Linked DNA regions of Pigmentiphaga sp. H8. The protein of the gene in region 1 binds, or shares a complex with, the protein of each later gene. Links are inferred from orthologs where the notes say so. Each region holds a gene or a part of one and is shown on either strand. Other genes may lie near its edges.

The links.
Region 2: the proteins of mfd (region 1) and uvrA are in contact, whole or in part, in a crystal structure (PDB 4DFC), measured with the Escherichia coli proteins. The link is inferred for Pigmentiphaga sp. H8 from one-to-one orthologs.

Annotation. Positions count from the first base shown.
Region 1 is NZ_CP033966.1:2,754,494-2,770,310, forward strand. Bases 4,582-8,604 are described here. They hold mfd (transcription-repair coupling factor), read right to left. Parts: upstream 8,268-8,604; coding sequence 4,782-8,267; downstream 4,582-4,781. Other genes in these bases: serB (phosphoserine phosphatase SerB), read right to left, coding at 4,582-4,753; ispD (2-C-methyl-D-erythritol 4-phosphate cytidylyltransferase), read left to right, coding at 8,337-8,604. Outside these bases: EGT29_RS13085 (LysR family transcriptional regulator), read right to left, coding at 1-522; EGT29_RS13090 (SMP-30/gluconolactonase/LRE family protein), read left to right, coding at 637-1,578; EGT29_RS13095 (tripartite tricarboxylate transporter substrate binding protein), read left to right, coding at 1,575-2,540; EGT29_RS13100 (DUF4286 family protein), read left to right, coding at 2,543-3,205; EGT29_RS13105 (TetR/AcrR family transcriptional regulator), read right to left, coding at 3,180-3,833; more of serB, read right to left, coding at 3,893-4,581; more of ispD, read left to right, coding at 8,605-9,065; ispF (2-C-methyl-D-erythritol 2,4-cyclodiphosphate synthase), read left to right, coding at 9,062-9,613; EGT29_RS13130 (adenosine deaminase), read left to right, coding at 9,639-10,733; EGT29_RS13135 (tripartite tricarboxylate transporter substrate binding protein), read left to right, coding at 10,739-11,719; EGT29_RS13145 (AraC family transcriptional regulator), read right to left, coding at 11,955-12,899; EGT29_RS13150 (tripartite tricarboxylate transporter substrate binding protein), read left to right, coding at 13,040-14,026; EGT29_RS13155 (SDR family NAD(P)-dependent oxidoreductase), read right to left, coding at 14,049-14,834; EGT29_RS13160 ((2Fe-2S)-binding protein), read left to right, coding at 15,093-15,557; EGT29_RS13165 (xanthine dehydrogenase family protein molybdopterin-binding subunit), read left to right, coding at 15,566-15,817. UniProt on the Escherichia coli protein: Couples transcription and DNA repair by recognizing RNA polymerase (RNAP) stalled at DNA lesions. Mediates ATP-dependent release of RNAP and its truncated transcript from the DNA, and recruitment of nucleotide excision repair machinery to the damaged site.
Region 2 is NZ_CP033966.1:819,139-834,417, reverse strand. Bases 11,589-15,073 are described here. They hold uvrA (excinuclease ABC subunit UvrA), read left to right. Parts: upstream 11,589-11,966; coding sequence 11,967-14,873; downstream 14,874-15,073. Other genes in these bases: EGT29_RS04015 (adenine phosphoribosyltransferase), read right to left, coding at 14,887-15,073; EGT29_RS04025 (MFS transporter), read right to left, coding at 11,589-11,716. In the rest of the region: EGT29_RS04085 (UDP-glucuronic acid decarboxylase family protein), read left to right, coding at 1-151; EGT29_RS04080 (sensor histidine kinase), read left to right, coding at 234-1,343; EGT29_RS04075 (hypothetical protein), read right to left, coding at 1,360-1,689; EGT29_RS04070 (glycosyltransferase family 1 protein), read left to right, coding at 1,780-2,928; EGT29_RS04065 (glycosyltransferase), read right to left, coding at 2,969-4,075; EGT29_RS04060 (MFS transporter), read right to left, coding at 4,184-5,389; EGT29_RS04055 (EAL domain-containing protein), read right to left, coding at 5,435-6,994; EGT29_RS04050 (AMP nucleosidase), read right to left, coding at 7,054-8,541; fluoride efflux transporter CrcB, read left to right, coding at 8,642-9,025; EGT29_RS04040 (DUF190 domain-containing protein), read left to right, coding at 9,045-9,377; EGT29_RS04035 (VOC family protein), read right to left, coding at 9,439-9,837; ssb (single-stranded DNA-binding protein), read right to left, coding at 9,859-10,356; more of EGT29_RS04025, read right to left, coding at 10,517-11,588; more of EGT29_RS04015, read right to left, coding at 15,074-15,279. UniProt on the Escherichia coli protein: The UvrABC repair system catalyzes the recognition and processing of DNA lesions. UvrA is an ATPase and a DNA-binding protein. A damage recognition complex composed of 2 UvrA and 2 UvrB subunits scans DNA for abnormalities.

The DNA.
Region 1 (15,817 bases):
GCCATCCGCCGGGGATACCAGGTACAGGGGCTCGTCGCGCAGGGGATCGATCAGATGGGGGCTGCCGGTCTCGCCCACGGTGAACAGGATGGCCATCTCGAGCCGGTTCTGCTTCAACAGCGTTTCGAGTTCGTCGGTCATGGCTTCGACCACGTGCAGCGTGACGTCGGGATGCGCTTGCTCGACCGTCTGCAGCAGGGGAACGGTCATCATGCGGCTGATGCTGCTGGGAATGCCGATGCGCACGATGCCGCGCGGCGATTCGGCGTCCTGCCGCAGATCGTGTTCGGCGGCCGCCACCATGTCCAGGATGCGGCGGGCGTGGCCGAGCAGCTTGCGGCCGGACGGCGTGGGCTGCACGCCATGGGCATCGCGCACGAACAGGCGGGTACCCAGCGAATCCTCCAGTTTCTGTATCTGCGCGCTAAGCGCGCTCTGCACGACGTGCAGGCGTTCGGCCGCCTGCGAGAAGCTGCCGGTTTCCAGTATGGTGACGAAGTAGCGCAGGCGTCGCAGATCCATGGCGGGCGTGGCCCGGGGGGCATCGCGGATCCAGATGGGGGCATCTGAAAAAACCGTTACCCGGGCTGGGGAACGACTGCCATTATAGGTGGCTGTCCCACCCGTCCTGGTCCCATGTACGCCGCTCCGCCCGATCTGCCCACCGAGGTCTACGCCGCGCTGCCGCCATCCCTGCACCTGACGCAGTCCACGTCGCCCTGGGTGCGCGCGCGGGGAGCCGGCCCGCTGCATTCCTTCCTGGAAGGCCCGGCTTTCGATCGGGACGGGGCGCTGTACTGCACCGACCTCGCCCATGGGCGGATCTTCCGCATCGATCCGGCGGGACGGTTCTCGCTGGCCTGCCGCTACGACGGCGAGCCCAACGGCCTGACGCTGCACCGCGACGGCCGCCTGTTCATCGCCGACCGGCGCCACGGCATCATGGCCATGTCGCCCCGGGACAGCCGTCCACGGACGCTGCTGGCGCCGGACGAGGCGCGCCGGCTCCAGGGCGTCAACGACCTTCTGTTCGCGGCCAATGGCGATCTGTATTTCACCGACCAGGGCGACAGCGCGCTGAACCGGCCCACGGGCCGGCTGTGCCGGCTGCGGCGCGGCGCCAGCCAGGTGGAAACGCTGGTCGACAGCCTGGCGGGCCCGAACGGCCTGGCCTTCGCGCCGGGCGAGCGGCTGCTGTACCTGGCCGTGACCCGCGACAACGCCATCTACAGCGTGCCGCTGGACGAGGCGGGGCGCGTCGGCAAGGTGGGGCGCTTCATCCAGCTGTCGGGCAGCCCGACCGGCCCCGATGGCCTGGCGACGGACATGCGCGGCAATCTGGCCGTCGTCCATGCGGGACTCGGTTCGGTATGGCTGTTCAGCGCGATGGGCGAGCCGCTGCTGCGCATCCGTTCGTGCGCGGGCCGCCGCACCACGAACGCCGCGTATGGCGGGCCCGGCCGGCGCACGCTGTACGTGACCGAGGCGGAGCAGGGCGTGATCCTGGCCGCCAGGCTGCCCGAACCCGGCCTGCCGCTGTACGCACACATGAAGAACGACAACGAGGAGACACCATGAAACGCATCGCGCTTGCGCTATCCATCATGACCGGGGCGCTGGGCACCGCGCACGCCCAGGACTACCCGTCGCGCCCGATACGCCTGATCGCGCCTTTCGCGGCGGGCAGCACCGTGGACATCCTGGCGCGCGCGCTGGCGCAACCCTTGTCGCAGCAGCTGGGCCAGCCGGTGGTGGTCGAGAACAAGGGCGGCGCGGGCGGCAACATAGGCGTGGACATGGTCGCGAAGGCGCCCAGGGACGGCTATACGATAGGGATAGGTACGACCGGACCGATGACGGTGAACCCCGCTCTGTACGGATCGAAGATGCCCTTCGACACCCGCAAGGACCTGGCCATGGTGGGCGTGATCGCCAGCAGCCCCAACGTGCTGCTGGTGCATCCCTCGGTGCCGGCGCGCAGCCTGCAGGAGTTGATCGCCTACGCCCGCGCGCATCCGGGCAAGCTGAACTTCGCCTCGTCGGGCGTGGGCAGCACCAACCATCTGGCCGGGGAGCTGTTCAAGTCGCTGGCGCGCGTCGAGATCGTGCACGTGCCCTACAAGGGCAACCAGGACGCGCTGACCGACCTGCTGGCCCAGCGCGTGCAGATCCTGTTCAGCGGCGTGCCGCCGGTGCTGTCCTTCATCAAGTCGGGCCAGTTGCGCGCGCTGGCGGTGGCCGGACCGGAGCCGTCGTCCGCGCTGCCGGGCGTGCCCACGGTGGCCCAGGCCGGGCTGCCCGGCGCCGAGGTCGTGGCCTGGTACGGCCTGATCGCCCCCGCGGGCACGCCGCGTCCGGTCATCGAGCGGTTGAACGCGGAGCTGCGCAAGGCCTTGGCCCAGCCCGAGGTCAGGGCCCAGTTGGCCTCGGCGGGCGCGGACCCCTCGAACGACGGACCCGAGGCCTTCTCCAGGCTGGTCGATGCCGAGCTGGAGAGATGGCAGCGCGTGATCACGAACGCCAACATCAGGATGGAGTAAGCATGCAAGCAACCGGTTTGATCGCTGTCTGGCTGCACGTGCCGCCGCATCGCGAGGAAGAGTTCCATGCATGGTACGAGCTGGAGCACATCCCGCAGGTGGTTGGCCTGGACGGATTCGTCAGCGGCCGCCGTTATTACTGCGACCAGGTTTTCCCCAAGTTCCTGGCGCTGTACGAGACGCGCGACGAAAGCGTGGAGGATAGTCCGGGCTTCCAGCACGTGGTCACGCATCCGACGCCCTGGTCGGGCCGGATATGGACTTTCTTCGGCAAGGACCGCATCCGGCAGAATCTGGTCCGCCTGGCGTCGGTGGCGCACGGGAAACATCCGGATCCCGGCGCCGTGCTGCTGCGGGCCTTCCGCGCGCCGCGCGACCTGGCCGAAGCAGATGGACTGGAGCAGGGAAGGGCCAGCGCGGACATGCCGGGTTGCACCCAATACCGGTTGTTCCGCCAGGTCCGCGATCCCGGCCATTACCTGGAGATCTTCGATTTCGCCACGCCAACGTACGCGGCGGAATCGGCGCTGGCGGCCTTTTTCGAGCGGCCCGCGCGGCGCCGTTTCGACGACGGCGCCGGGGACGTCGTCCGGCACGTCTACGCGGCCACGGGAACGCCGCTGGTGAAGGGCGAGACGTTCAGGGGCGCAGGTAACCCAGGATGACGTCGACCATGTGGGCCAGCCGTTCGTCCAGCGCGGGGGGCGCCATCAGGTCGCGGCCGAAGATTTCCGACAGCGTGTACTGGTTGGACAGATAGAAATAGGCCACGCTGGCGATGGAGATGTAGAGCTGCACCGGATCGACGCCGGCGCGGAACAGGCCTTGCGCCTGGCCGCGTTCCAGGATGTCGGCCAGCCATTGCACGAAGGGCGAGTGCATGTCCCGCACCTGGGACGAGCGCTTCAGGTGGGTGGCCTGGTGCAGGTTCTCGTTATTGAGCAGGCACAGGAACTCCGGGTTTTCCAGGTAGTAGTGCCAGGTGAACTCGACCAGCCTGCGCACGGCGTCGGGCGGATTCAGCGCTTCCAGGTGCAGTTCCCGTTCGGCCTGGCGGATGGCGGCATAGGCGCGTTCCATCACGGCCAGGAACAGGTCGTCCTTGTTGTTGAAGTAGTAGTAGATCAGCCGCTTGTCGACCTTGGCGCGTTCGGCAATGCGGTCCATGCGGGCCCCGCCCAGGCCCAGCGACGCGAACTCGGCGGTCGCGGCTTCCAGGATGGTCTGGCGCGTGCGCTCGGCATCGCGGGTGCGGGGCGCATCCGCCGAGGCCTTGGCTGGGCGTGGTGACATGGCGGGCAAATCCTGAAAATGGGGCTGGACCGTAACACTACAACAGAAGCGGCCGCGGATCAGCCCAGGGTATCCTCGAACCAGTTCAGGATGCCGTCCAGGCCGCAGACGTTCAGCGCGCGGCTGGTCTGCTCGCGCACCACGGGCTTGGCGTGGTAGGCCACGCTCAGGCCGGCCAGTCCCAGCATCTTCAGGTCGTTGGCGCCGTCGCCCACGGCGATCGCGCGCGCCAGCGGCGCGCCGTGGCGCTGGGCGAACTCGCGCAGGTGGCGGGCCTTGGCGTCGGCGTCCAGGATGGCGCCCTGCACCTTGCCCGTGAGCCGGCCGTTCTCCACTTCCAGCGTGTTGGCGTGCGCCTCGTTCAACTGGAGCCGCTGCTGCAGGCGGCTGGTGAACCAGGTGAAACCGCCCGAGACCAGCAGGGTCTTGATGCCCACCCGCTGCGCCGCCAGCAGCAGGCGCTCGGCGCCCGGGTTCAGCCGCAGCCTTTCCACGTAGACCTGTTCCAGCGCGTCCAGCGGCAGCCCCTGGAGCAGCGCCACGCGGCGCGTCAGGCTTTCGCTGAAGTCGGCGATCTCGCCCCGCATCGCGGCTTCGGTGATGGCCGCCACCTGCGGCTTGAGGCCGGCCATGTCGGCGATCTCGTCGATGCATTCGATGTTGATCAGGGTCGAGTCCATGTCCATGGCCAACACCTTCCAGTCGGCCAGCCGGGCACCCGGTTCGACGTAGGCCCAGTCCACGCGGGCCTCCTGGCAATAGGCGGCGACCCGGGCGCGCGCCGCGGGGGCATCGTCGGCCTCGGTCAGGCGGACGGCGCCGGGCGCGAGTTCGACGATGCGCCGGGCATGGGCCAGGGCCGAGACGTGTTCGATGGCTGCCTGGGCGAGGTCGGGGGCCTGGATAACGAGATGGGTCATGGGTAGGGAATGGAAAGGGGAAACGGGTTCAGACCAGCGACCGCAGCACCGTGCGCACGGCATCCACGCGCGCCTTCAGGTCGGCGCCCTTGATGTCGATGCGCAGCTTGTCCTGGCCCGACAGGCGCATGTGGCGGTTCTTCTGGACCAGGCTGATGACGCGCATCGGATCGATGGGGGGATTGGGCTCGAACTGCAGCACGGCGGCCGATTCGCTGGCATCGATCTTGATCACGCCCACCGACTTGGCCGCCAGGCGCAGCCGGTGGATCTCGATCAGGGCGCGCGCCGCCTCGGGCAGCTTGCCGAAACGGTCGATCAGCTCTTCCTGGATCGTGTCGATGTCGGCGGCATCTTCGCAGTTGGCCAGGCGCTTGTAGATCGCCAGGCGCGCATGGACGTCGCCGCAATAGTCCTGCGGCAGCAGGGCGGGCACGTGCAGGTTGATCTCGGTGGTGGCCGACAGCGGCGCGTTCAGGTCGGGTTCGCGGCCGTTCTTCAGGGCCCGGACCGCTTCGTTCAGCATGTCGGTGTACATCTGGAAGCCGACTTCCTGGATGTTGCCCGACTGCGATTCGCCCAGCACCTCGCCCACGCCGCGTATCTCCAGGTCGTGCATGGCCAGGTAAAAGCCCGAGCCCAGTTCCTCCATGGCCTGGATGGCTTCCAGGCGCTTCTTGGCGTTGCTGGTGATGGCGTCCTCGCCGGGCGTCAGCAGATAGGCATAGGCCTGGTGGTGGGAGCGCCCGACGCGGCCGCGCAACTGGTGCAGCTGGGCCAGGCCGAAGCGGTCGGCGCGGTGCAGCACGATGGTGTTGGCCGTGGGCACGTCGATGCCGGTCTCGATGATGGTGGTGCAAAGCAGCACGTTGTACTTCTGCTGGTAGAAGGCCTTCATGACCTGCTCCAGCTCGCGCTCGGGCATCTGCCCGTGCGCCACCGCGATGCGCGCCTCGGGCACCAGTTCCTCGAGCTTGGCGCGGCGGTTGTGGATGGTCTCGACCTCGTTGTGCAGGAAGTACACCTGGCCGCCGCGCTTGAGTTCGCGCAGCAGGGCCTCGCGTATGGTGCTGCCGTCCTCGCGCCGCACGAAGGTCTTGATCGCCAGCCGCTTCTGCGGCGCGGTGGCGATGACCGAGAAATCGCGTATGCCTTCCAGCGACATGCCCAGCGTGCGGGGAATGGGCGTGGCGGTCAGCGTCAGCACGTCGACCTCGGCGCGCAGCGCCTTGAGCGCCTCCTTCTGGCGCACGCCGAAGCGGTGTTCCTCGTCGATGATGACCAGGCCGAGGTTCTTGAACCTGACCTTGTCCGACAGCAGCTTGTGCGTGCCGATGACGATGTCGACCCGGCCATCGTTAATCTGCTCGATGGACGCGCTGATGTCCTTGGCCGACTTGAAGCGGGACAGCTCGACCACGCGGACCGGCCAGTCGGCGAAGCGGTCGGCGAAGTTCTGCGCGTGCTGCTCGGCCAGCAGGGTGGTGGGGCACAGCAGCGCGACCTGCTTGCTGTTGGCCACGGCGATGAAGGCGGCGCGCAGCGCCACCTCGGTCTTGCCGAAGCCCACGTCGCCGCATACCAGCCGGTCCATGGGTTTGCCCGAGGTCATGTCCTGGATCACGGCCTGGATGGCGGCCGCCTGGTCCGGCGTTTCCTCGAAGCCGAAGGTTTCGGCGAAGGCTTCGTAGTCGGACATGGGCAGCTTGAACATGTGGCCCTGGCGCAGCGCGCGGCGGGCGTACAGGTTCAGCAGCTCGGCGGCGGCGTCGCGGGCCTGGGCGGCGGCCTTGCGGCGGGCCTTCTCCCACTGGCCGGAGCCGAGCTGGTGCAGCGGCGCGGTCTCGGGGTCGGCGCCGCTGTAGCGCGCGATCACGTGCAGCTGCGACACCGGCACGTACAGCGTGCTGCCGCCGGCGTACTCCAGGTGCAGGAACTCCATCTCGCCTTCGCCGATGTCCATGCTGACCAGGCCCTGGTAGCGGCCGATGCCGTGCTGGACGTGGACGACCGGATCGCCCACGCGCAGCTCGGACAGGTCGCGCACCATGGATTCGACGTTGCTGGCCCGCTCCTGGCCGCGCTTGCCGCGGCGGACGGCGTGGCCGGAGAACAGGTCGCTCTCGGTCAGGAACAGCAGCTTGGGGTCGGCCAGGCCGAAGCCCGAGGACAGCGGCGCGATGCCGATCGCGAAGGACGAGGTCCGGCCCAGGAAGTCCTGTACGGACTCGACCGGTTCGGGGTCCAGCCCGAATTCGGCCAGCATCTGGGCGATGGTCTCGCGGCGGCCGGCCGATTCGGCGCACAGCAGCACCCGCTGGTCCTGCCGGGCCGCCAGGGCACGCAGGCGCGCCACCGGGTCGTCGGCCTTGCGCTGCACGGCGACCTCGGGCGGAGAGGTAAAGGCCGGATGCGGGCGGTCGCCGGACAGCGCCAGGCGGGCGAAGCGCTTCAGGTGGCCGAACAGGCCATCGGTGTCCAGGAAGATCCGGGACGGGGGCAGGATGGGGCGCTCGCGGTCGCTCTTGAGGAATTCGTAGCGGCTTGAGGTGTCCTGCAGGAAGCGCCGGATGGTGTCCTCGGCGTCGCCCAGCGTGACCGCGACGGTCTGTTCGCCCAGGTAGTCGAACAGCGTGGCGGTCTCGTCGAAGAACAGCGGCAGGTAGTATTCGACGCCCGGGAAGGCGATGCCGTTGCCGATGTCCTTGTAGGGCGTGGCGCGCGACGGGTCGCCCTCGAATTCCTCGCGAAAGCGCGCGCGGAACTCGTTGCGCGCGGTCTCGTCCATCGGGAACTCGCGGCCCGGCAGCATCTGGATCTCCTTGACGGGATACAGGCTGCGCTGGGTGTCGATGTCGAAGCTGCGGATGGACTCGATGGTGTCGTCGAACAGGTCCAGCCGGTAGGGCAGGGCCGAGCCCATGGGGAAAAGGTCGATCAGGCTGCCGCGGATGCAGAATTCGCCCGGCGCGGTCACCTGCGTGACGTGCGTGTAGTTGGCCAGCGTCAGTTGCGCGCGCAGCGCGGCCTCGTCCAGCCGGTCGCCCTGCTTGAACGAGAACGTGTAGGCCGCCAGGAACGCGGGCGGGGCCAGCCGGTACAACGCGGTCGTGACCGGTATCGTCAGGACGTCCACGTCCTGGCGCAGCAGGGCATGCAGGGCCTTCAGGCGCTCGGAGATCAGGTCTTCGTGGGGCGAGAAGGCGTCGTAGGGCAGGGTTTCCCAATCGGGGAACTGGTGCACCCGCAGGCCGGGCGAGAACAGGCGGATTTCCTCGGCCAGGCGCTGGGCGTCCAGCGGATCGGCCGTGAGCACCGCCAGCGGCTTGCCGGCGCGGCGCGCCAGGTCGGCCAGCAGCCAGGCGTCGCCGGCGCCCGGGGGGCGGGGCTGGGCATAGCGTTCGCCGGGCCGGAGCGCGGCCAGCACGGCTTGCGTCAACGCCGAAGGCAGGCAGGCGGCGGGCGTGCTGGCGGAAGGGGAAGACGTGGAGGCGGTACTGGCTGGGAGGGACATCGGTTTCGCGGAAAGAGCGTCGCCCAGGGGCCGGCGCGGGCGTGGCGGCAATTCCGTATTATAGAAGCCATGAGACCGATTTCCCGATTGATCGCCATCGTGCCCGCCGGCGGCGTGGGCGCGCGCGCCGCCGATCCCGAGCCGGATCCGGTGGCCGCCGCGGCGGTGCGGCCCAAGCAATACCGGCTCCTGGGCGGCCAGCCCATGCTGCGCCATGCGGTCCAGGCACTGTTGCGCGACGACCGCATCGGCCAGGTGGTGGTGGCCGTCGGCCCGGACGACACCTTGGCCGGCGCCGCGCTGGCGGGGCTGCCCCGGGTGACCTGCCTGCCCTGTGGCGGCGCCACCCGCGCCGACACCGTCACCAACGCGCTGGCGCGCTGCGGGGCCGAGGCCGACGACTGGGTCCTGGTGCACGACGCCGCGCGCCCGGGCCTGCCGCCGGCGGTGCTGCGGGCGCTGATCGACGCCTGCCTGGACGACGAGGTGGGCGGATTGGTGGCCATGCCCGTGGCCGACACCATCAAGACCCAGGGCGGCGGCGCCGTGCCCCGCGTGGCCGGCACCGTGCCGCGCGACGGGTTGTGGCAGGCCCAGACGCCGCAGATGTTCCGGGCCGGCCTCCTGCGCCGCGCGCTGGCCCATGCGGCGGTGCGCGGGCTGGCCGTGACCGACGAGGCTAGCGCGGTCGAGGCGCTGGGGCTGGCGCCCCGCCTGGTGGCGGGCACACTGTCGAATTTCAAGGTGACCTGGCCCCAGGATTTCGCCTTGATGGAAAAACTGCTGGACGCAACATGAACAAAGACAAGGACATCGACCCCCGCACCTATCCCTACCGTATCGGGCAGGGCTACGACGTGCACGCCCTGGTCGAAGGGCGGCCGCTGATCATAGGCGGGGTCCGGATCGAGCATACGCATGGCCTCTTGGGCCATTCCGACGCCGACGTGCTGCTGCACGCGGTCACCGACGCCATCCTGGGCGCGGCCGGGCTGGGCGACATCGGCCGCCATTTTCCCGATACCGACCCCGCCTATGCCGGCGCCGACAGCCGGCTGCTGCTGCGCACCGCGATGCAGCGCGTGCGCGAGGCGGGCTGGCAGGTCATCAACGTCGATGCGACGGTCCATGCCCAGGCGCCCAAGATCGGCCCCCACGCGGCGGCCATGGTTGCCAACATCGCCCAGGACCTGGGCGTGCCCGGCGCGTGCGTCAACATCAAGGCCAAGACCAACGAGGCCCTGGGTTTCCTGGGGCGCAAGGAAGGCATCGCCGCGACCGTGGTCGCGATGCTGGCGCGCAAGCCCGACCCTTTCCTGTACAAGGACCTTTACGCGGGGGATTGACCCTGCCTGGATGGAGTTGCCGGACATGACCGAACCCCGAGTTTCCACCGAGGCCGTGCGCGCCTTCTGCCATGCGCTGCCCAAGGCCGAGCTGCACTGCCACCTGCTGGGCGCGCTGCGCCGTTCCACCTTCCATGAACTGGCGGGCGGCAAGGGCGGGTTGTCCAGCCAGCAGATCGACGGTCTGTATGCCCATGGCGAGAAGCGCCAGGGGGCGATTCCGGGGCTGCGCGCGCTGGAGGACTACGGCCTGCGCACGCTGGACGATTTCTACCGCGTGACCCGCGAATACCTGGAGGATGCCCGCGCGCACAACGTGCTGTACGCGGAGTTCTTCTGGAATCCCACGGGTTCAGTGCGCGGCTCTGGACTGTCCTACGCCGCGATCCAGGACGCCATGGTGCGCGCCATCCACGACGCCGAGCGGGACCTGGGCATCGTGGGGCGCCTGGTGCCCGCCATCGACCGCGAGGCGCCGCCCGCCGCCGCGGTGGAAATGGTCGAATGGATGGCCGCCGCCCGGCGCGACGAGGTGCCGGGCATAGGCATCGACTACCGCGAGGCGCTGGGCCCGCCGGAATGGTTCGAGCAGGCCTATGCCGACGCCCGCGGGGCGGGGCTCAAGACCACCGCTCACGCCGGCGAATACGGCCTGCCATGGACCAATGTGCGGACCGCGCTGGACGTGCTCAAGGTCGATCGCATCGACCATGGCTACACGGTGGTCGACCAGCCGGAGCTGGCGCAGCGCTGCGTCGAGTCGGGCATCGTGTTCGCGGTCGTGCCCGCCAATTCGTACTACCTGCGGACACTGCCGCCGGACCGCTGGGCGCTGGACCATCCCATCCGCAAGATGCGCGCGATGGGCTTGCGCATCCATCCCAACAGCGACGATCCCACGCTGCACAACATCACCCAGACCAAGGCCTGGACCATGATGGTCGAGGATTTCGAGTTTCCCGTTGCCGACTTGCGCGGCTTCATGCTGAACGGCCTGGCCGGCGCATGGGTCGACGCGAGCCAGCGCCGCGCCTGGAGCGCCGACTGGAATCTGCGCTTCGATGAGCTGCACGTGCAGCACTTCGGCATCTCCGCCACTCCTTCCCACTCTGCTTCCTGACGACCATGACCGCCACTCTACGACGCGCTTTCCTCGTTTCGGCCCTGGCGCTGGGATGCGCCGCCACCGCGCAGGCCCAATCCTCCTGGCCGGCCAAGCCCATCCGCCTGATCGTGCCGTTCACGGCCGGCGGCAGCACCGACGGCATCGCGCGCCTGGTGGCGCAGAAGCTGGGCGAGCGCCTGGGGCAATCGGTCATCGTCGACAACGTCGGCGGCGGAGGAGGGACCATAGGCACCTACCGGGCGGCCCAGGCCGAGCCCGACGGCTACACGCTGCTGCTGGGCGTGGACAGCCCGGCGGCCATCGCGCAGTACGTCAATCCGCAGTCGGTCAAGTACGACACCGCGCGCGACCTCGTCGCCATCGGACTCATCGCGACCCAGCCCATGGTCATCATGGGCCGGCCGGGCCTGCCGGCGGACTCCTTCGCCAAGGTGCTGGAGATGGCCAAGGCCCAGCCCGACTCGCTGACCTACGCCACCTCGGGCATAGGCACCGTGCTGCATCTGGCCATGGAAATCATCCAGCAGCAGGCCCAGGTGCGCCTGCGCCACGTGCCGTACCGCGGCGGCGCGCAGGCCACCACCGACCTGTTGGGCAACCAGGTCGACCTGGCCATCCTGGCCTCGGGTTCGGCGGTGCCGCTGGTGGCCGCCAGGAAGGTCAAGGGCCTGGCCGTGACCACCGCCCAGCGCCTGCCCACGCTGCCCGACGTGCCCGCCATCGGCGAGCTGCCGGCCCTGAAAGGCATGGCGATGACGGCCTGGATCGGCCTGTTCGCGCCCGCGCGCACGCCGGCCAACGTCGTCGCCAGGCTGAACCAGGAACTGAACCAGGTCCTGCAGCAGCCCGAGGTCAAGGCCAAGTTCGCCGAGCAGTCCGTGGTGCCCGGTACGGGCAGCGCCACGCAATTCGGCGATTTCGTCAAGAAAGAGCAGGCGCGCTACCAGCGCATCGTGAAGGACGCGAACATCAAGGAATGAGGCCCCGGCGCCGTTTGACACATCTTCGAAATTACATGTAGAATTTAATTCTTCGCTGCACAAACAGCAGGCGCGTAGCTCAGTTGGTTAGAGCACCACCTTGACATGGTGGGGGTCGTTGGTTCGAATCCAATCGCGCCTACCAGATTCAAAGGCCCGGTACGAATATTCGTACCGGGCCTTTTTGCATGGTTTTTGCCTCTGCGCGCATTGCGGCGTTGTTGCCGGACGGAGGTCAGGCGGTGGGGCCGTTGCCCCGCTGGACGTGCCTGGCCGGCGAGTACCCGGCCCAGCGCGCAAACGCGCGCGAAAACGCCTTCTCCGAGGTATAGCCCACATGCTCGGCAACTTCGATCAGGGGCATGCGGCGCTCTTCGAGCAGGCCCGCGGCCACCGCCATGCGGTGGCGAAACAGATAGTCCATGGGCGTCATGCCCACGAGGGCCGCGAACAGCGCGCTGAAACGCGAGCGCGACATATGGACGGCATCGGCCAGAGAAGCCAGGGTCCAGTCTTGCGCGGGTTCCCGATGCATCAGCGCAATCGCGCTCGCGATGGACTTGTGCGTGAGTCCGCGCAGCCAATTGGCCCGGTGCGGATGCCTGCTTTCCAGGTGCTCGCGCAGAATGTGGACCAGCAGCAGGTCGGCCAGGCGCGCGGCGGCAAGCTTCCAACCGCTCCTTCGCGCCAACGATTCATCGACCAGCAGGTGCATGGCGCCGGCCAGCCCGCCGCCTACGCTGACATCGCTTGCGCGCAAGTGAATGAACTTGGGCAGGATGGCCATCACCGTGCTGCGGCAGTAGGTAGAGAACCAGGCAAGCGTGGAAAACATCGTCGACACCTCGCCGCCTCCGCCCCACGCCATGACGAAGGGAGTGTCTTCCTCGGGCCCTCCGCGGTAGCGCTCGATCAACTCTCGGAACGGTGTCGGGGGCAGCCCGGGTTCGGAGCACATTACATGCGCGCTGCCGTGCGGCAGCATCACCAGGTCGCCTGGCTGAACCAGAAAGGGGAGATCGTCCTCGACCTGCATCCAGTACGGCCTGCCGGCGACCATGCGGATCATCGCGCCGCTCACGCCGGTCGATTGCAGCGACCATGGCCCGGACAGCGTGAACCGCGCCGTGACGGCGCGCTCACAGCGGCAGATGGCCAGGACTTCGCTCAGAGCATCCACGATGCGCCTTGTTCTTGAATCGAGGGCCGAGCAAGTTGAGACGCTCGGTGCCTTTGTTCGATCGCCTGAGTTGTTGTCGGACAGTCATTACAGCAGAAGAATGCCGGCAGGCGCCGAGTCCGGCGCATCAAGGAAGCCTCATGAAATTGCGTCTGTCCCGATTGTCGACCGCTGCGGCCCTGGCCGCCTTGCTGCCCGTTGCCGCCGCGCCGGCGCTGGCGCAGCCGTTCCCCACCAAGACCATCACGATGGTCGTGGCCTATCCGGCCGGAGGGGACACCGACGTGCTGGCGCGCATCCTGGCCGAGAAACTCACCGCGCGCACGGGCCAGCGCGTGATCGTGGACAACCGGCCGGGAGCCAGCGGCGCCATCGGCGCGGCCGGTGTGATGCGCGCCGCGCCGGACGGCCACACCTTGCTGCTGGCGCCCCAGACCATGGCGATCACGCCCCTGGTGCTCAGGCTCGGCACGGGGGTGAACTACGATCCGAGCAAGGATTTCACCCCGGTGGCGAAGCTCGGGATCAATCCCTTGCTGTTGCTCAGCCGTGCCGGCGATGGCCCCCGGGATCTCAAGCAGCTCATCGACATGGCTCGCCACGACAAGGCCGTCAGCTACGCCAGCCCAGGCATCGGATCCCCCATGCATGTGGCCGCCGAGGTGCTCAACCACGATGCCGGTGTCCAGATCCGCCACGTTCCCTATCGCGGCGTGGCGCCCGCCGTGGTCGATCTCATGGGCGGGCAGATCACCGTGGCCTGGCTCTCTCCGGGGGCCGTCGCGCAGCAGCTCGGCACCGGCAAATTGCAGCCGCTGGCGGTGTCGGGCGAGCGCCGCTGGCCCACGTTGCCGCAAGTTCCGACTTTTGCCGAGCTGGGGTACAAGGGCGTGGACATCGTACCCTGGTACGGCCTGTTCGGTCCCAAGGGCATGCCCGCCAGCACGGTGACCAGCTTGAATCACCATGTGAACGAAGTGCTGCGCCTGCCGGACGTGGCGGAGAAGCTGCGTGGCCTGGGGATCGAGCCGCAGGGAGGCGAGCCCGCCCGCCTGCGGGAGTCCGTCGATGCCGACTGGCGCAGCTTCTCGCAGCGTGTGAAGGCCTTCTCCATCCAGGCGGAGTGAGCGCGGGGCATCGCGCCCGCACTCATCCCGCGGCGTCGCTGGACATGACCAGATAGCCGCCGTCCACGGGCAGTACCACCCCCGTGACGAAGGCGGCGGCCGGCGACGCGAGAAACATCACGGGGCCGATCATGTCTTGCGGCTGGCCCCAGCGTTTGAGCGGAGTCCGCGCCTCGATCGCACGCGAGCGCTCGGCATTGTCGGTCATGTCCTGGACCATGGGGGTCTGCACGAAACCCGGTGCGATGGCATTGACGCGAATGCCATCGGCCGCATAGGCGATGGCCAGGGATTTCGTCAGCTGTGCGACGCCCCCCTTGGACGCCGAGTAGCCCGGCACCTGGGCGCCGCCAAAGACGCTCAGAATGGAGGTGGTGTTCACGATCGCGCCGCGCCGTGCGGCCAATGCCGGTCGCAGCGCGCTGCACATGCGCATGGTGCCGTTGAGATTGATGTCCACGACATCGGCGAAAACCGCCGGATCCGTAAGTTCGGCCCCGCGCCTGATCACCCCGGCGCAGTTCACCAGCACGTCCAGGTTCTGGAACCGGGCGGCGAACCGTTGTACTGCCTGCGCATCGCGCACGTCCAGGACGACGCAGTCCACCAGGGCGAGGTCCGCGGCGCCGTTCGCGCGCTCCACTTCATGCCGTGTCGCGCCGGTGGCCGTGACGCGGGCGCCGCCGGCGGCGTACGCCGCGGCGATGGCACGGCCGATGCCCGATGTGCCGCCGGTGACGAGAACCCGGGTATCCGGGGAGAAAGAATGTTCGAACGGTACGGTCACGCTGTTCCTTCGCTGCTTCATGGGAAATGCCCGAGGCAATGCGTGCGGGCAGGGGTCCATGCTAGGGAGCGCCGTGCCGGCGTTCAACCTCCAGCCTGTTCAATGTGAGGTACCGTCCGTCCCAAACGCGCCGTGACGGGGCATGTTGGAAAATTATGAACACGTTCAAAGAAAGTGGCATTTGCGCCACCCATCCGCTAGCATGGGGAGCCGGCGCCGGGCGGCTGTCAGGCGGCCCGCGCCACGGCAGGTAGCCGCGACTATTCCAAGGAGGAGTCCGTGATCGAGTTCATGCTCAATGGCAAGCAGGTGTCGGCCGACGTCGCCGACGACAAACCCCTGCTGTGGGTGCTGCGGGAGGATTTCCAGCTTACCGGGACCAAGTTCGGCTGCGGCATGGCGCAGTGCGGCGCCTGTACCGTGCATTTCAACGGCCAGGCCACGCGTTCGTGCGTGCTGCCGGCGGCGGCGGTGAAGGGGGCCTCGGTTACCACGATCGAAGGGGTGATGGATACCCGCGCGGGCCAGGCGCTGCGCCAGGCGTGGATCGCCCACCAGGTGCCCCAGTGCGGCTATTGCCAGTCGGGACAGATGATGACCGCCGCCGGCATGCTGGCGGGCGCGGACGGGCCGATGTCGCGCGAACAGGTCCTGGAAGGCATGGCGGGCAATCTGTGCCGCTGCGGGACCTATAACCAGATCGCCGACGCGGTGGTCAGCGTCGCCCAGAAGCCCGCGGCCTAGGAGGCGCCATGGAAACGAACAAGCTCACGCGCCGCGCCTTCATCGCCGGATCCGGCGCCGCCGCGGTCGGTATCGTGCTGGGCGGCTGGAGCGCCGCGCGCGGCGGCCTGGCCGGCCTGCTGCCCGAGGCGCACGCCGCCGCCGCCCGTTTCAGCCCGGTGGCCTGGGTCGCGCTGTCGCCGGACAATACCGCCGTGGTCTATTCGCCCGCCTCGGAAATGGGGCAAGGCACGATGACGGCGATTCCGCTGATCCTGGCC
Region 2 (15,279 bases), 1.9 Mb from region 1 along the record:
CCGCATGCTGGGCTGGGAACCGGGCACGCCGCTGGAAGAAGGATTGCGGCGCACCCTGGACGATTTCCGGCAACGATTCTTCCCGCAACGGCCGGCGCCCGCCGCCCAGCTTGTAACCAGCCTTGCTCATGCGGCCGCCAGTCCGCCCTAGGATCTACAATTCGCCGGCAAGCATGCCGGCGCCCTGCCGTGCAGCGCTATCCCACGCGTGGCCATATATGCCGGGAGGGGCTATGAGACTGGCCGACTTCATCGACGCGAACCTGGACCTGCTACTGAGCGACTGGCGCAATTTCGCCCGGCAACTGGACCTGCGGCGCTCGGCCGTGTCCGAGCATGCCCTGCAGACCTCGGCCCGCTCGCTGCTGCGCCAACTGGCCGCGGACCTGCGAGCCGGTTCCGACGGTTCCGCCCCCGGGGAACGTCCGGCCGGCGCCATTCGCCAGGCCCACGTCCATGCCCGCAACCGGCTGCGAGCCGGCTTCACGCTGACCGAGATGGTGTCCGAGTTCTGCGCGCTGCGCGCCAACATCCTGGAGCGCTGGGTGCGGGAAACCGGCGAGATGGGCGCCGAGGCCTGCGACGACCTGGTCCGCTTCAACCAGGCGCTGGACCAGGCCCTGAGGGAGTCGATCTCCCGGTACTCGGCCGGCCTGGAACGGGCCCGCGACCTGTTCGTCGGCATCCTGGCCCATGACCTCAGGACCCCGCTGGGCGCCATCGCCATGTCGGCCCAGGCCCTCATGCTGGCCGACGAGCTTCCCGACCGCTGCCGCGAGGCCGCCACGCGGATCGGCCATAGCGGCTCGCGCATGCAGCGCATGATCGACGACCTGCTGGATTTCACCCGCACCCGCCTGGGTAGTCCGCTTCCGCTGGCGCTCTCGCGCAGCGACCTGGAAGACATCTGCGCGCGGGCCCTGGACGAGATCCGGGCCGTGCATCCGGAACAGACCTTCGTGCTGGAATGCCAGGGACGGCTGGCCGGCCGCTGGGACGCCAACCGCCTCGCCCAGTTGCTGGCCAACCTGCTGGGCAACGCGGTCCAGCACGGCTATGCCGACCGCCCGGTCGCGCTGCGGGTGCGGCGTGGCGAGGACGGCGTGATCGCCGAAGTCCACAACCACGGGGCTCCCATCCCGCCCCACATGCGGCACCAGATCTTCGACCCGCTGATGCGGGGGCCGCGCCACGGCATCGAGCGGCGCCGCGCGGGCCTGGGGCTGGGCCTTTACATCGCCCGGCAGATCGCGGTGGCCCACCAGGGCACGCTGACTGTCGCGTCCTCCGAATCGGGCACCACTTTCACCTTGTGGCTGCCCGACGATCCGTCCCCCGACTGACCGGCGCCAGCGGCGATCAGCTCCGGTTGTCCGTCTCCGGAGCCTCGGGCGTCTGCCGGCCCGGATCGGCGGCGGTTTCGCGGTCGACCCCGACAGGCAGCCCGATGCGAGACGGCATGCTGTTGGGATCCACCGGATGGTTGCCCACGGTGCGCTCGCGCTTGGCGCCGCCGGACTGCCCGCCCCGTTCGTCGGGCGGGATGCCGGCGTGCTCCTGCTTTTCGTGCTCGGGCAGTTCGGTCAGCTCGGCACCGGGATCTTCGTTGCCGGTCTCGTCCACCGCGGCTTCGGGAAGATTCGAGGGCGTGGACGCCTCGGGTTTGTCGCGCCTGGGATCGATGGGCATGGTGGCCTCCTTCGTGTCTGGCGGGCTAGACAGCAATATGCGTGCCTGTCCTTGTCTATACTGCGCCCTGGCGTTTCACGAGCACGTAGCATGACAGACCCTTTCTCGTCCTTGGCCGGCGCCTGGTCCAGGTTGGTGGTGGGCATCTCCACTACCAAGGCCGAACCGGCGCTGCGGCCCCACAAGGACGGCATCGGAACGTATACGGCGGCGCTTTTCGACCATCTTTCCCATCATGACTGCCGTCCGGTCGGCTACGCTTGGCCCGGTGGGCGTACCCGGCCAGTACTCGTGCACGGCAGTTATTTGCCGCACTCATACGGGCTGCTGACCGCGGGCCAGATGCTCGGCCTCGTGCGCCCCGTCAAACTGGGCGTGGATGTTTTCCACTGCACCGACCACATGGCATTCAGGACGACATGCCCGAGCGTCATCACCCTGCACGACGCCGCTCCGCTCAGTCACCCGGAATGGGCGTCTCCACGCCTGCGGATGCTGCGCAACCTGCTGCTGGCGCGGGCGGGAAGGCTCGGCGACGCATATATCGCGATCTCTCAGGCCGCGGTCGCCGAGCTTGTTGCCCATTTCGGGGTCGATGAACGAAAAATCCATGTCGTGCCCAATGGCATCGATCCCGTCTGGTTCGAGGCAGGAGACTCGGATGAACGCTACGCCCGGTTGCGCTCCAGGTTGGCGTTGCGAGGACGCCATTTTCTTTTCGTCGGAACACTGCAACCTCGCAAGAATGTCGATCGCATTCTAGACGCCTATCTTCTGCTGCCTGCCGCCTTGCGATGCGAACACCAGTTGCTGATCGTAGGACGGCCGGGCTGGCGCAGCGAGACGACCATCGCGCGCCTCCAGTCCATGCGCGACGAAGGAGTGATATGGCTGAACGACCTGCAGGACGACGGCGACGTGCGTGCCCTGTATCGCCACGCCGAAGCCCTGGTTTTCCCCTCGCTGCACGAGGGCTTCGGCCTGCCCGTGCTGGAAGCATTCGCGAGCGGCACCCCGGTGGTGACCTCCAATACCACCTCGCTGCCCGAAGTGGCCGGCGATGCCGCAATCCTGGTGACTCCCGAGAATACCGGCGAAATAGCGTCCGCCATGCAAGACCTGATCCGCTCTCCAAGCATCCGAGCCCAATGCGTGGCTCGCGGCCTGCGGCGATCACGGCAGTTTTCACTGGACCGCACCGCCTCGAGAACGGCCGAAGTCTATCGAAGCGTGATGTGAAGCATGCGCCGCTGTCCTGGGCGGGCGAACACGGAACCGGCTACCGGCCCAGCACTTCCCGGTAGCACCTGGCATAGCCACGCACCATGGCGTCCTCGGTGAATAACTCCAGGTAGCGGGCTCGGGCATTCCTGCCCCAAAGTCTCGCCTGCTCAGGATCGTTCCAGAAAAGGTCCATGGCCTCTCCCAAAGCTCGCGGATCCCGCGGCGGAACCACGAGGCCCGTTTCCTGGTGCAGGTTGACGAAACTCGTACCCGTACCAATTTCGCACGAGATCATCGGCAGGCCTTGCTGGGCGGCCTCCGCCAGGGCAAGACCAAAAGCTTCGGTGCGGACGTGCGATGGAAACACAAAACCGCTGGCAGCCGCCAGCACATCGGATTTTTCTTCGTCGCCGAGCAGGCCGAGGAAATGCACATTCTTCAACCCCAGAGCACGCGCGCGAGCCTCGAGCGCGGCACGTTCGGCGCCATCACCGATCAACGCCAGCGGGTAGTCGCGCCCCACCTGCGCTTCGAGCAGAAAGTCCAGACCCTTGTAGTACCGAGGCACGCCCAGGAAGGCGAAAAACCTTTCGCCGATCTGCTGGCGCCAGCGCCAGATGGCTTCCTGGTCTCGCGGCTTCACTATCGCAATGCCGCAGGGCACCACCTCTACCTTGTCCCGCCACTGCTGAAGCACCTCGCTGCTGGCGACGTAGTTCGGCGAAGTCGCGACGATACGCACCATGCGTGCAAGATGACGGTCTCGAAGCGGTCTGTAGAACTTCAACAACTGCGCTTGCTTGACGATGTCTGAGTGGTAGGTCATGACCGCCGGTGTCTCGACACCCGACATGAGATAGGCCAGGTCTCCAAAAGGCCACGGAAAATGAAAGTGCAGCAGATCGGCCCAGGCGGCTTCACGCCGGAAATTCACCAGGAACTGCAGCGACATCCCTGTGGACGCGACGTCCAGATTCCTGGTGTAGCGATGGATGGAGTACCCCGACGCATCGGCATCGATCATCTTTCCTCTTGGCGACAGCGTCAGGACCCGGCTCTCGATGCCCTGCGCCATACCTCGTGACGCAAGACTGTGGATGGCCTGCTCGATTCCACCGTAGGCATCGGGAAAGTAGATCTTGAAAATATGAAGAACACGCATAGCAAGGCGGATGGGCTTGAAGCGACTTTGATTCTAACCTCCCGGGCCGGAACTGCCGAGACGAACAGACGTGGCTGAACGCCTTACCTCCACCTATTGAAACAACCTTCAGGTCTTGCGCCAGTACAGCAGCGTCAGCAGCCCGATGCACGCGGCCAGCACCGCGGCCATGGTGCCGAACGCGCCGGTTACCGTGAAGGCCTCCGAGAACGAGCCGACCAGCAGATAGCCGAAAGGCATGGTGCCGTTGTAGGCCATGCCGTAAAGGCCGACCAGCGCGCCGCGCACGGATTCCGGGCAGCGGCGCTGGATGGTGGCGTTGGTCGAGGTGGCCGAGAAGCTCAGGCAGAAGCCCAGCAGCACGAAGGCCACGCCGCTGACGGCGCTGCTCCAGCTGATGGACAGCAGCGCCATCGCCACGCAGGCGATCCAGGGCGCGAACCGGAGCAGGTTGGCGGTGCGCGAGGCGATGGAGGACGACAGGACCACGGCGGCGGCCAGCGCGCCCATGCCGGCGCAGGCGAAGAAAACGCCGGTGTATCGGGCGGCGTCGTGGAAGACCCGGTCCGCCAGCAGCGGCACCAGCGTCTGGTAGCTGCCCGCCAGCAGGCCCATGCAGGCCAGGATGGACAGATACTTGGCGGTGAAGCGGTCGTCCAGCACATAGACCAGCGCATTGCGCAGGCCCCCGCGATCATGCGAAGGCGACGCGGCCGCCGCCGCGCGGCGCGGCATCGATCGCACGCACCAGGCCATGAACACCAGCGCGGCGGCATAGGTCAGGAAGGCTGCGGCCTGGCCGAACATGGGATAGATGATGGCGGCCATGCTCGGCCCCACCATGCGCCCCACGTTGTAGACCATGGTGTTCATGGCGATGGCGTTGGGCAGCAGCGCCGGGTCTTCCAGGCCGGTCAGCAGCAGCACCTGGCGGGACGGCGTCTCGATCGCGTTCAGCACGCCGGCGCACAGCGCCAGCCCCAGAATGATGGGCAGGGTCAGCCAGTGCAGCAGCGACAGCACCGCCAGGATGCAGGCCACGGTCATCGACGAATAAAGGACGCCGAGCGTCGAGCGGCGCGCGTTGGCCGCATTGACCCGCGCCCCCGCCAGGGGCGCGATCACCAGCTGCGGCCCATACAACAGGAAATTGAGCAGGGCCAGCACGGCGGCCGATCCCGACAGGTGGTAGACGACCAGGTTGAGCGTGACGTTCTGCGTCCAGCTCCCCAGCACCGATACCCCCTGCCCCATCAGGTAGCGCCGCATCGTGGGTTCGGACAATGCGGGAAACACGCGTTCGAGCTGCAGCATGGGACGGGGCGGCGTAAGTGTGGCGGGACGACCCTGGATGTTAGCTTACGGCGCGCCGTGGAACGCATCCACCCAGGCCCGCAGGGCCTCGATGGGCATGGGTCGGGCATACAGGAAGCCCTGCGCATAGTGCACGCCCTGGGCGGCAAGATAGTCGAGCTGCTCGCGCGTCTCCACGCCTTCCGCGGTCAGCTCCACCCCCAGCCGCGAAGCCAGCCCGATGATCATCTCCAGCACCGAGGCATTGATCGCATCCGTGCCGATGGCCGACACGAAGCCGCGGTCTATCTTCAGATAATCGACCGGGAACCGTTCCAGGTAGGCCAGCGAGCTGTGGCCCGTGCCGAAGTCGTCGATGGCCAGCTTCACGCCGCTGGCGCTGAGCACCCCCATGTGCTCGTAGACCTGCTCGATGGGGGGCAGGGGCTCGCGCTCGGTGATCTCCAGCACGAAATCCGCCGCCCCCGAACCGACCACTTTGCGCAGCCGGGCAACGTCGTCGACGATGCCCGGCTCCACCAGATGGCTGGCGGTGACGTTCAGGCCCACGCGGAATAGCGGCCCCATCGGACAGCGGCGCAGGTCGCGCCCCACCAGCTTGAACAGGTGCCGGGTCAGCGGAATCGCCAGGCCGCTGGACTCGGCCACGGCGAAGAACAGGTCCGGGCGTACGGCCCCCTGCCCGGGACGAAACCAGCGCATCAGCGCCTCGGCGCCCGCGCACGACCCGTCGCGCAGGTCGATGACGGGCTGATAGTGGACCTCGAACTCGCCCCGCCGCATGCCGCGCCGGATCGCGGCCACCAGCGAGAACCGGTACTTCAGGAAGTGGTGGCACAGATAGCCCAGCAGCAGGGCCAGCAGCACGACGAAGGGCGCGTAGCTGCCCGCCAGGCGCTTCCGGTATTCGGCCAGCAGGGCCGCATCCGCCAGGGAGCGCACCCGGAATGGATAGATCGTCGACACCACGTCCTGCACGAAATAGGCGCCGGGAGGCGGGACACCGACCCGCCGGCCCGCCAGCCCATGCCGGCCATCCAGGGCCTCGATGCCGATCCGGTAGCGGCCGGTGCCGCCGACGGCGTCCAGCAGATCCCGCAAGTAGCGGCCATCCACCGTGACGATGACACCGTCGCCGGCCTGGTCCAGGCGGATCGCCATCACCGCGGGCCGGTCCGGGACCATGGGCGTGCCGGGGACGAAATGAAAGGACCGCCCCGGCGGCACCTCGCCGTCCGGCAGCAGTTGCGCCAGCGGCAGCGTGAAGGATTCCGTGATCGAGGAACAATAGAGCACGCGGTGCCGCACCAGGACGATGGCGCGGAAATACGGCTGGAAGGCCGCCTCGCGCAGCGTGGCGTCGGCCTCGGCACAGGACTTGCCGGCCTGCGGCGCCATCTCGGCGGCCAGCCTGTCGGCCTCGGCGAAAATGGCATCGGCCTGGCGCATCACCACTTCGGCGGCGCCGCGCGCGTCATGGCGCGCCAGCAGGCTGGCCTGCAGATAGACAAAGGGTACCGCCACTCCCAGCGGCAACGCGGCGGCGGCCGCCACCAGCAGCCACCTCAGCCACCAACGCTTGTCGTGCCGTCCCTCGGTCGTCACGCCCCCCCCTTCACGCCCGGATCATGGGTCGCATCCTACCGTGCGGGCGGCACGCCCCGCTACTGGAACGCGGTCTCCAGGAAGCTGCGCAGCTTGCGCGAATGCAGCCGCTCGGGCGGCATCTTGCTCAGGATCTCCAGCGCCCGCAGCCCGATGTCCAGGTGCTGGCCCACCTGCCGGCGATAGAAGGCGCTGGCCATTCCCGGCAGCTTCAGTTCGCCGTGCAGGGGCTTGTCCGACACGCACAGCAGGGTGCCGTAGGGCACGCGGAAGCGAAAACCGTTGGCCGCGATGGTGGCCGACTCCATGTCCAGGGCAATGGCGCGCGATTGCGAGAAGCGCTGCACCGGCTCCAGGTGCTCGCGCAGTTCCCAGTTGCGATTGTCTATGGTCGCCACCGTGCCGGTGCGCATGATGCGCTTGAGCTCCCAGCCGGACAGTCCGGCCACTTCCTCCACCGCCTGCTCCAGCGCCACCTGCACCTCGGCCAGCGGCGGTATCGGCACCCAGGTCGGCAGGTCCGCATCCAGCACGTGGTCGTCGCGCACGTAGCCGTGCGCCAGCACGTAGTCGCCCAGCCGCTGCGAGGCCCGCAGCCCGGCACAATGTCCCAGCATCAGCCAGGCATGCGGACGCAGCACCGCGATATGGTCGGTGATGGTCTTGGCGTTGGACGGCCCCACGCCGATGTTGACCAGGGTGATGCCCGAATGTCCTTCGCGCACCAGGTGATAGGCGGGCATCTGCGGCAGCCGCGACATCGGCGCCGCCGGGTCCGGCACCGGATCGCCCGCGCGGGTGACGCGGTTGCCCGGCTCGACCAGCGCGTCGTAGTGGCCCTGCGCCACCAGCGTACGCGCGCGCAGGCAGAACTCGTCCACGTAGAACTGGTAGTTGGTGAACAACACGAAATTCTGGAAATGCGAGGGTGCGGTGGCGGTGTAGTGCTGCAGGCGATGCAGCGAGTAATCGATGCGCGGCGCGGTGAACGGCGCCAGCGGCTGCGGCCCGTCCGGCGGGTGGCGGTGGCTGCCGTTGACGATGGCATCGTCCGTGACCGCGAGATCGGGCGTATCGAACAGGTCCCGCAGGGGCCGCTTCAACGCCTCGATGTCCTCGCCCTCGACATAGATGCCGTCGGGAAACGCGAAATGCAGCGCGATGGGCACGTCGGATTCGCCGATCTCCACCGCGACGCCATGGTTGGCCATCAACTGGCGGAGCTGCTCGGTCAGATAGGAGCGGAACAGCTTGGGCTTGGTGACGGTGGTCTGATAGACGCCGGGCTCGGCCACGTGTCCATACGACAGGCGCGAGTCGACCTCGTCGTAGGTGTCCACGCGTATCCTGATGAACGGATAGCAGGCGCGGATCCGGCCGGGCGAGGACGCCTGCGTGGCGACCACTTCGCGGAAGCTGTCGCACAGGAAGGCGGTATTGCGCGTGTAGATGTCGATCAGGCGCTGGACGGCCGCGTCGGGATCACGGAAGGATTCGGCGGGCCAGGGAGCAGGATGGCGAAGAAGGACACTGGCGGGCGGGGTCATGATCGGCTTTGAGGAAGGGCTTGGCATAGCTTAGCCTACCGCGGCCTGGCCGGTCCGCCGCGCTCGTACTACACTAGCCCGCCTTAGCAAGGAGTCCCTCATGCTGCTCGCGGTAATCGCGATCGCCGTCGGCGCCGCCATCGGGGCGCTGCTGCGCTGGGTATTGGGGCTGGGCCTGAACGCCCTGCTGCCGGCCATGCCGCCGGGCACCCTGGCCGCCAATCTCATCGGCGCCTACATCATCGGCCTGGCCGTGGCCTATTTCGCCGGCAACCCCGCCCTGCCGCCCCATTGGCGGCTGTTGATCATCACCGGCTTCTGCGGCGGCCTGACCACCTTTTCCACCTTCTCGGCCGAACTGGTCGCCCTGATCCAGCAGCAGCGGCTGGGCTGGGTGGCCGCGACCATCCTGGTCCACGTGGGCGGCTCCGTCGCGATGACCCTGCTCGGCATCGCCACCTACGCCGGATTGCGGCAGTCCTGACCCCGCAAGGAGACACACCGTGAACGGCTTCCAACTGACCTTCTTCACCCAGCAGGACCGGCGCCACGGCGGCCAGCCCCTGGCCCACTGGCTGCTGGCTTTCGCCAAGGCGCAGGGCGCGCTGGGCGGCACCCTGGTGGCCGCCGGCGAAAGCTTCGGGCACACCGGCCGCTTCCACTCGGCACGCTTCTTCGAGCTGGCGGACCAGCCGGTCGAGGTGTCGATCGCGGTCGATGCGCCGACCTGCGACCGGCTGCTGGCGGCGCTGGCCAAGGAACCGATCGACCTGTTCTACGTGAAGCAGCCGGTGGAGTTCGGGCGGGTGGGCGCCCAGGCGCCGGCGGCGGGCTGAAACGATCGGATCATTTGCAAAAAAACCCCGCCGGCTCGGACGGGGTTTGGCTAGGGCCTGTTCAGGCCGCCGTGCTGATGACAGCCTCGATGCGGTTGCCTTCGGGGTCGACCACGAACGCCGCGTAGTAGGCCGGACCGTAGCGCGGCCGCGGCCCCGGCGCGCCATTGTCGGCGCCCCCGTGGCGCAGGGCCGCCTCGTGGAAACGGTCGACGGCATCCCGGCTGGGCGCGGAAAAGGCGAGATGGAACCCCGGTCCCGGCACGCTCTCTCTTTTCGAGCATTGCTTGAGCGCGAACTTGTCGCCCCCTCCGGGAAGGCCGTACCCGACGGCGTGCCGGTCGGGATCGCCGTCGAAGTCCGTCCAGACACGCTCATAGCCCAGAGGCCCGAGTACCGCGTCGTAAAAACCGGCGGCGGTACGCAGGTCGGCCACGCCGAAAGAAAGATGGTGGAGCATCGAGGCGGATGGGCGTACCCGTCAGAACGGGATGTCGTCGTCCATGTCGGCGAAGTTCGGCGCCGAGCTCGACTGCGAGGCCGGACGCTGCTGGCCGCCGCCACCGCTGGCCGGGCGGTTGGACTGGCGCGGGGCCGGCGCGGAATCGCCATAGCCGCCTTCGCCACCACCGCCGCCGCCTTCGCGGCCGCCCAGCATCTGCATCTGGTCGGCGACGATCTCGGTCGTATATTTATCGGCGCCAGTGTCCTTGTCCTGCCACTTGCGGGTCTTCAGGCGGCCCTCCACGTACACCGAACGGCCCTTCTTCAGGTATTCGCCGGCGATCTCGGCCAGGCGGTTGTAGAACACCACGCGGTGCCACTCGGTTTCCTCGCGGCGTTCGCCCGAGTTCTTGTCCTTCCATTGGGACGTGGTGGCGATGGACACGTTGCAGATCGCGGCGCCATCGGGCGTGTAGCGAACTTCGGGGTCGCGGCCCAGGTTGCCGACCAGGATGACTTTGTTGACGGATGCCATTACCACACTCCTATTGACTGTATTCACCGGCCCGCAGCGAGGCGGAGGGATTGTAGCCACCCCCGCCCGGCGCGGCCACGGGCCACAAGAAAAAAAACATCATTGGTTGAAAATGCGCCGACCGCAATACGGTCTCGTGCGTAAATGGGACAGAAAGGGCTCAGGAGGCGGGGTGGGACACCCGCTCCGGCTGCGCGGCCCGCCTGGCGGGCAGGGGCTTCATCCCCCAGGCCGCCAGCAGCCATATTACCGCCAGCCCCGCCGCAGACTGGAATACCGCCGCGGGCCCCAGGTGGGAGAGCAGCCAGCCGCCCAGCGCCCCGCCGGCGAAAAGCCCGATGGCCTGGCTCGTATTATAGAAACCCAGGGCCAGCCCCTTCAGCGACGGCGGCGCCACGCGGGACACCAGCGAAGGCTGCATGGCCTCGAGGATGTTGAACACCGAGAAGAAGGCGATCATGGCGCCGACCAGCCAGCCATAGCGGTCCTGCGCCCACGGCAGGAACATGCACACCAGCACGAGTCCGGCAACGGCCCCCAGCAGGGTCTTGCGGTGGGTGGCGTAGCGCTCGGTGACGCCGATCACCGGCACCATCACGACGAACGAGGCCAGCACCACCGGCAGGTAGACCTTCCACAGCGTGGCCGCGTCCAGGCCGCCGGTGCGCGCCAGCGCGGCCGGCACCACCACGAACAGCGCGACCTGGATCAGGTGCAGGGTGAAGACCCCCAGGTTCAGCCGCAGCAGGTCGGGGTGCGACAGCACGCTGGACATGGATACCGGTTCGCCCCGCGGCGCCGGCGGCGCGGCCGGAACCACCCAGGCGGCCACGCCCAGCGCAGCCACGCCCAGCGCGGCGATGGTCCAGAACAGGCCGGTCAGCCCGCCCCAGCCCACCACCACCGGGGCCAGTACCAGCGACACCGCGAAGGTCAGCCCGATCGAAGCGCCTATCATGGCCATGGCCTTGGTCCGCACCTCGTCGCGCGTGGCGTCGGCCAGCCACGCCGTCACCGCCGCCGAAATCGCGCCCGAGCCCTGGATGGCCCGGCCGATCGTGATCCAGAACAGGTCGTCGGTCGTGGCGCAGACCACGCTGCCGACGACGAACAGCACCAGCCCCATCACCACCACCGGCCGCCGGCCCCAGCGGTCCGAGGCCAGCCCGAACGGAATCTGCATGAACGCCTGGGTCAACCCGTACATGCCCAGCGCCAACCCCACCCGCGCCGGATCGTTCCCCCCCGGCAAGGCCTTGGCCGCCACCGCGAACACCGGCAGCAGCAGGAACAACCCCAGCATCCGGCACATGAAAAGCGCCGCCAGCGACAAGCTCGCGCGGCGCTCGAAAGGGGTCATCCGAAATGAAGGGTTAGCCATTCGTGAAAAAACCAATTAAAGGGACTTCCCCATGCGGCACCGCAGCCTCCCCTGCCAGCCAGCGAAGCACAGGTGCCCCACCCCAAGAAAGCCGAACTAGACCAGGGCACGGGGGATCCGGCTCCGCCGGTCCCCCGCCGCCCGCCCCCTGGGGGGCGCGCGTCAGCGCGTACGGGGGGGTTATATTACCAAGTTGGCTTTCGCCACCGCTCGCGTAAAGGTTTGCTTGATGGATGTCATCCGCATCAGGGGTGCGCGCACCCACAATCTGAAGAACGTCTCGCTGGAATTGCCCCGCCACCAGCTTGTCGTGATCACAGGGTTATCCGGGTCGGGCAAATCTTCCCTGGCGTTCGACACCCTGTACGCGGAAGGCCAGCGGCGCTATGTGGAAAGCCTGTCCGCCTACGCCCGCCAGTTCCTGCAATTGATGGACAAGCCCGAGGTCGACCTGATCGAGGGCCTGTCGCCGGCCATCTCCATCGAACAGAAGGCCGCCAGCCACAATCCGCGATCGACCGTGGGCACGGTCACGGAAATCCATGACTACCTGCGTCTGCTGTTCGCCCGGGTGGGCACGCCCTACTGCCCCGACCACCAGTTGCCGTTGCAGGCGCAAAGCGTCAGCCAGATGGTGGACATCACGCTGGCCCTGCCGGCCGAGAGCCGGCTGGCGATCCTGGCGCCGCTGGTGCGCGACCGCAAGGGCAGCTTCGAGGACGAACTGGCCAGCCTGCAGGCCCAGGGTTTCGTGCGGGTGCGCGTGGACGGCGAGGTGCTGGACATCGACAGCGTCCCGCCGCTGAAGAAGACAGAGAAACACAGCATAGACGTGGTGATCGACCGCCTGCGCGTGCGGCCCGATGCCCAGCAGCGGCTGGCCGAGAGCTTCGAGACGGCCATCGGCCTGGCCGAGGGGCGGGCCATCGTGCTGGAAATGGATGCCGGCACCGACGACCGCGAACGCGAGCATCTGTTCTCCAGCCGCTACGCCTGCCCGGTGTGCGGGCACAGCCTGCCGGAACTCGAGCCGCGCCTGTTCAGCTTCAATAATCCCATCGGTGCCTGCCCGAGCTGCGACGGCATCGGCCACATGGGTTTCTTCGATCCGAAGCGGGTGGTGGCGTTTCCCGAGTTGAGCCTGGCGGGCGGCGCGATCCGCGGCTGGGACCGGCGCAACCCCTTCTACCACCAGTTGCTGACCAGCCTCGCGGCCTTCTACGACTTCGACGTCGACACGCCGTTCGAGGAACTGTCCGAGGACACCCAGCAGCGCGTGCTGTACGGCTCGGGCGAGCAGGAAATCGCCTTCACCTACGTCAACGAGAAGGGCCGCACGACCGTCCGCTCGCATCCCTTCGAGGGCGTGATCCCCAACCTCGAACGGCGCTGGAAGGAAACCGACTCGGCCACCGTGCGCGAGGAACTCGGCAAGTACCGGAACGTGCGGACCTGTCCCGACTGCGGCGGCTCGCGGCTGCGCGCCGAAGCCCGCAACGTCCGCGTGGGCGAGGACGACCAGGGGCGCGCGATCTATCAGCTGGAGGCCCTGCCGCTGTCCGACTGCCTGCACTGGTTCGAGCAGCTGGCGCTGACCGGCGCCAAGCGCGAGATCGCCGACCGCATCGTGCGCGAGATCGCGGCCCGCCTGACCTTCCTGAACAACGTCGGGCTGAGCTACCTGTCGCTGGATCGCAGCGCCGACACCATCTCGGGCGGCGAGGCCCAGCGCATCCGCCTGGCCAGCCAGATCGGCTCGGGCCTGACCGGGGTGATGTACGTGCTGGACGAGCCCTCCATCGGCCTGCACCAGCGCGACAACGACCGGCTGATCGGCACCCTGCGGCACCTGCGCAATCTCGGCAACAGCGTGATCGTGGTCGAGCACGACGAGGACATGATCCGCGAGGCCGACTGGGTCGTGGACATGGGCCCCGGCGCCGGCGAACATGGCGGGGAAGTCGTGGCGCAGGGGTCGCCGGCCGACATCGTGGCCGACCCGCAGTCGCTGACCGGCCAGTACCTGAGCGGCCAGAAGTCCATCGCCATCCCGGCCCGCCGGCCGGTGGCGGGGCAGGACGAACTGCCGTGGCTGGAACTCAAGGGCTGTTCGGGCAACAACCTGAAAGGCGTGGACCTGCGCATCCCGGCGGGCCGCCTGGTCTGCATCACCGGAGTCTCGGGCTCGGGCAAGTCGACGCTGATCAACGACACGCTGGTCAACGTGGTCTCGCGCCACCTGTACAACAGCCAGACCGAGCCCGCGCCCTACGAGGCCATCGAGGGGCTGGAGCATTTCGACAAGATCATCAGCGTCGACCAGAGCCCGATCGGCCGCACGCCGCGCAGCAACCCGGCTACCTACACCGGCCTGTTCACCCCGATACGGGAATTGTTCGCGGGCGTGCCGGAAGCCCGGGCCCGGGGCTACGATCCCGGCCGCTTCAGCTTCAACGTCAAGGGCGGCCGCTGCGAGGCCTGCCAGGGCGACGGCGTGGTCAAGGTGGAAATGCATTTCCTGCCCGACATCTACGTCCCCTGCGACGTCTGCCACGGCAGCCGCTACAACCGCGAAACGCTGGAGATCCGCTACCGCGGCCGCAACATCAGCGAAGTGCTGGACCTGACGGTCGAACAGGCGCTGGAGTATTTCGAAGCCGTGCCGGCCATCGCCCGGCGGCTGCAGACGCTGATCGACGTGGGGCTGGGCTACATCCGGCTGGGGCAGAGCGCCACCACCCTGTCGGGCGGCGAAGCGCAGCGGGTCAAGCTGTCACAGGAACTGTCCAAGCGCGGCACCGGGCGCACGCTGTATATCCTGGACGAACCGACCACCGGCCTGCATTTCCATGACATCTCGCTGCTGCTGGAAGTGATCGGGCACCTGGTGGACGCCGGCAACACGGTGGTCGTGATCGAGCACAACCTGGACGTCATCAAGACCGCGGACTGGATCATCGACATGGGGCCGGAGGGGGGCGGCGGGGGCGGCAGCATCGTGGCCCAGGGCACGCCCGAGGAAATCGCGCAGGCGCCCGGCAGCCATACCGGCAGCTATCTGAAGAAATTCCTGGCTGCCGGCGCTTCGTCGGCGCCCCCCAGGGCGGCGCGCGCGCCCAGGCGCAAGGCCGGCTGACCCGGCCGGGCGGTCACTCGTCGAATTCGCAGACGGTGTACAGATTCAGCCCCGAATCGCGTATCGCCTTCGACCCGCCCAACTGGGGCAGGTCGATGACCGCGGCCGCCTCGACCACGTTGGCGCCCAGCCGCTGCAGCAGCTTCATGCCGGCCAGCATGGTGCCGCCGGTGGCGACCAGGTCGTCCACCAGCACCACCCGCTGCCCCGGGCGCACGGCGTCGGCGTGCATCTCCACCGTCGAGCTGCCGTATTCCAGGGCATAGTGCTCGGCGATGGTGTCGTAGGGCAGCTTGCCTTTCTTGCGCACGGGCACGAAACCGAGGTTCAGTTCGTGCGCGATCACGCTGCCCACGATGAATCCCCGCGCGTCGATGCCGGCCACCAGGTCCAGGCGCTGGTTCAT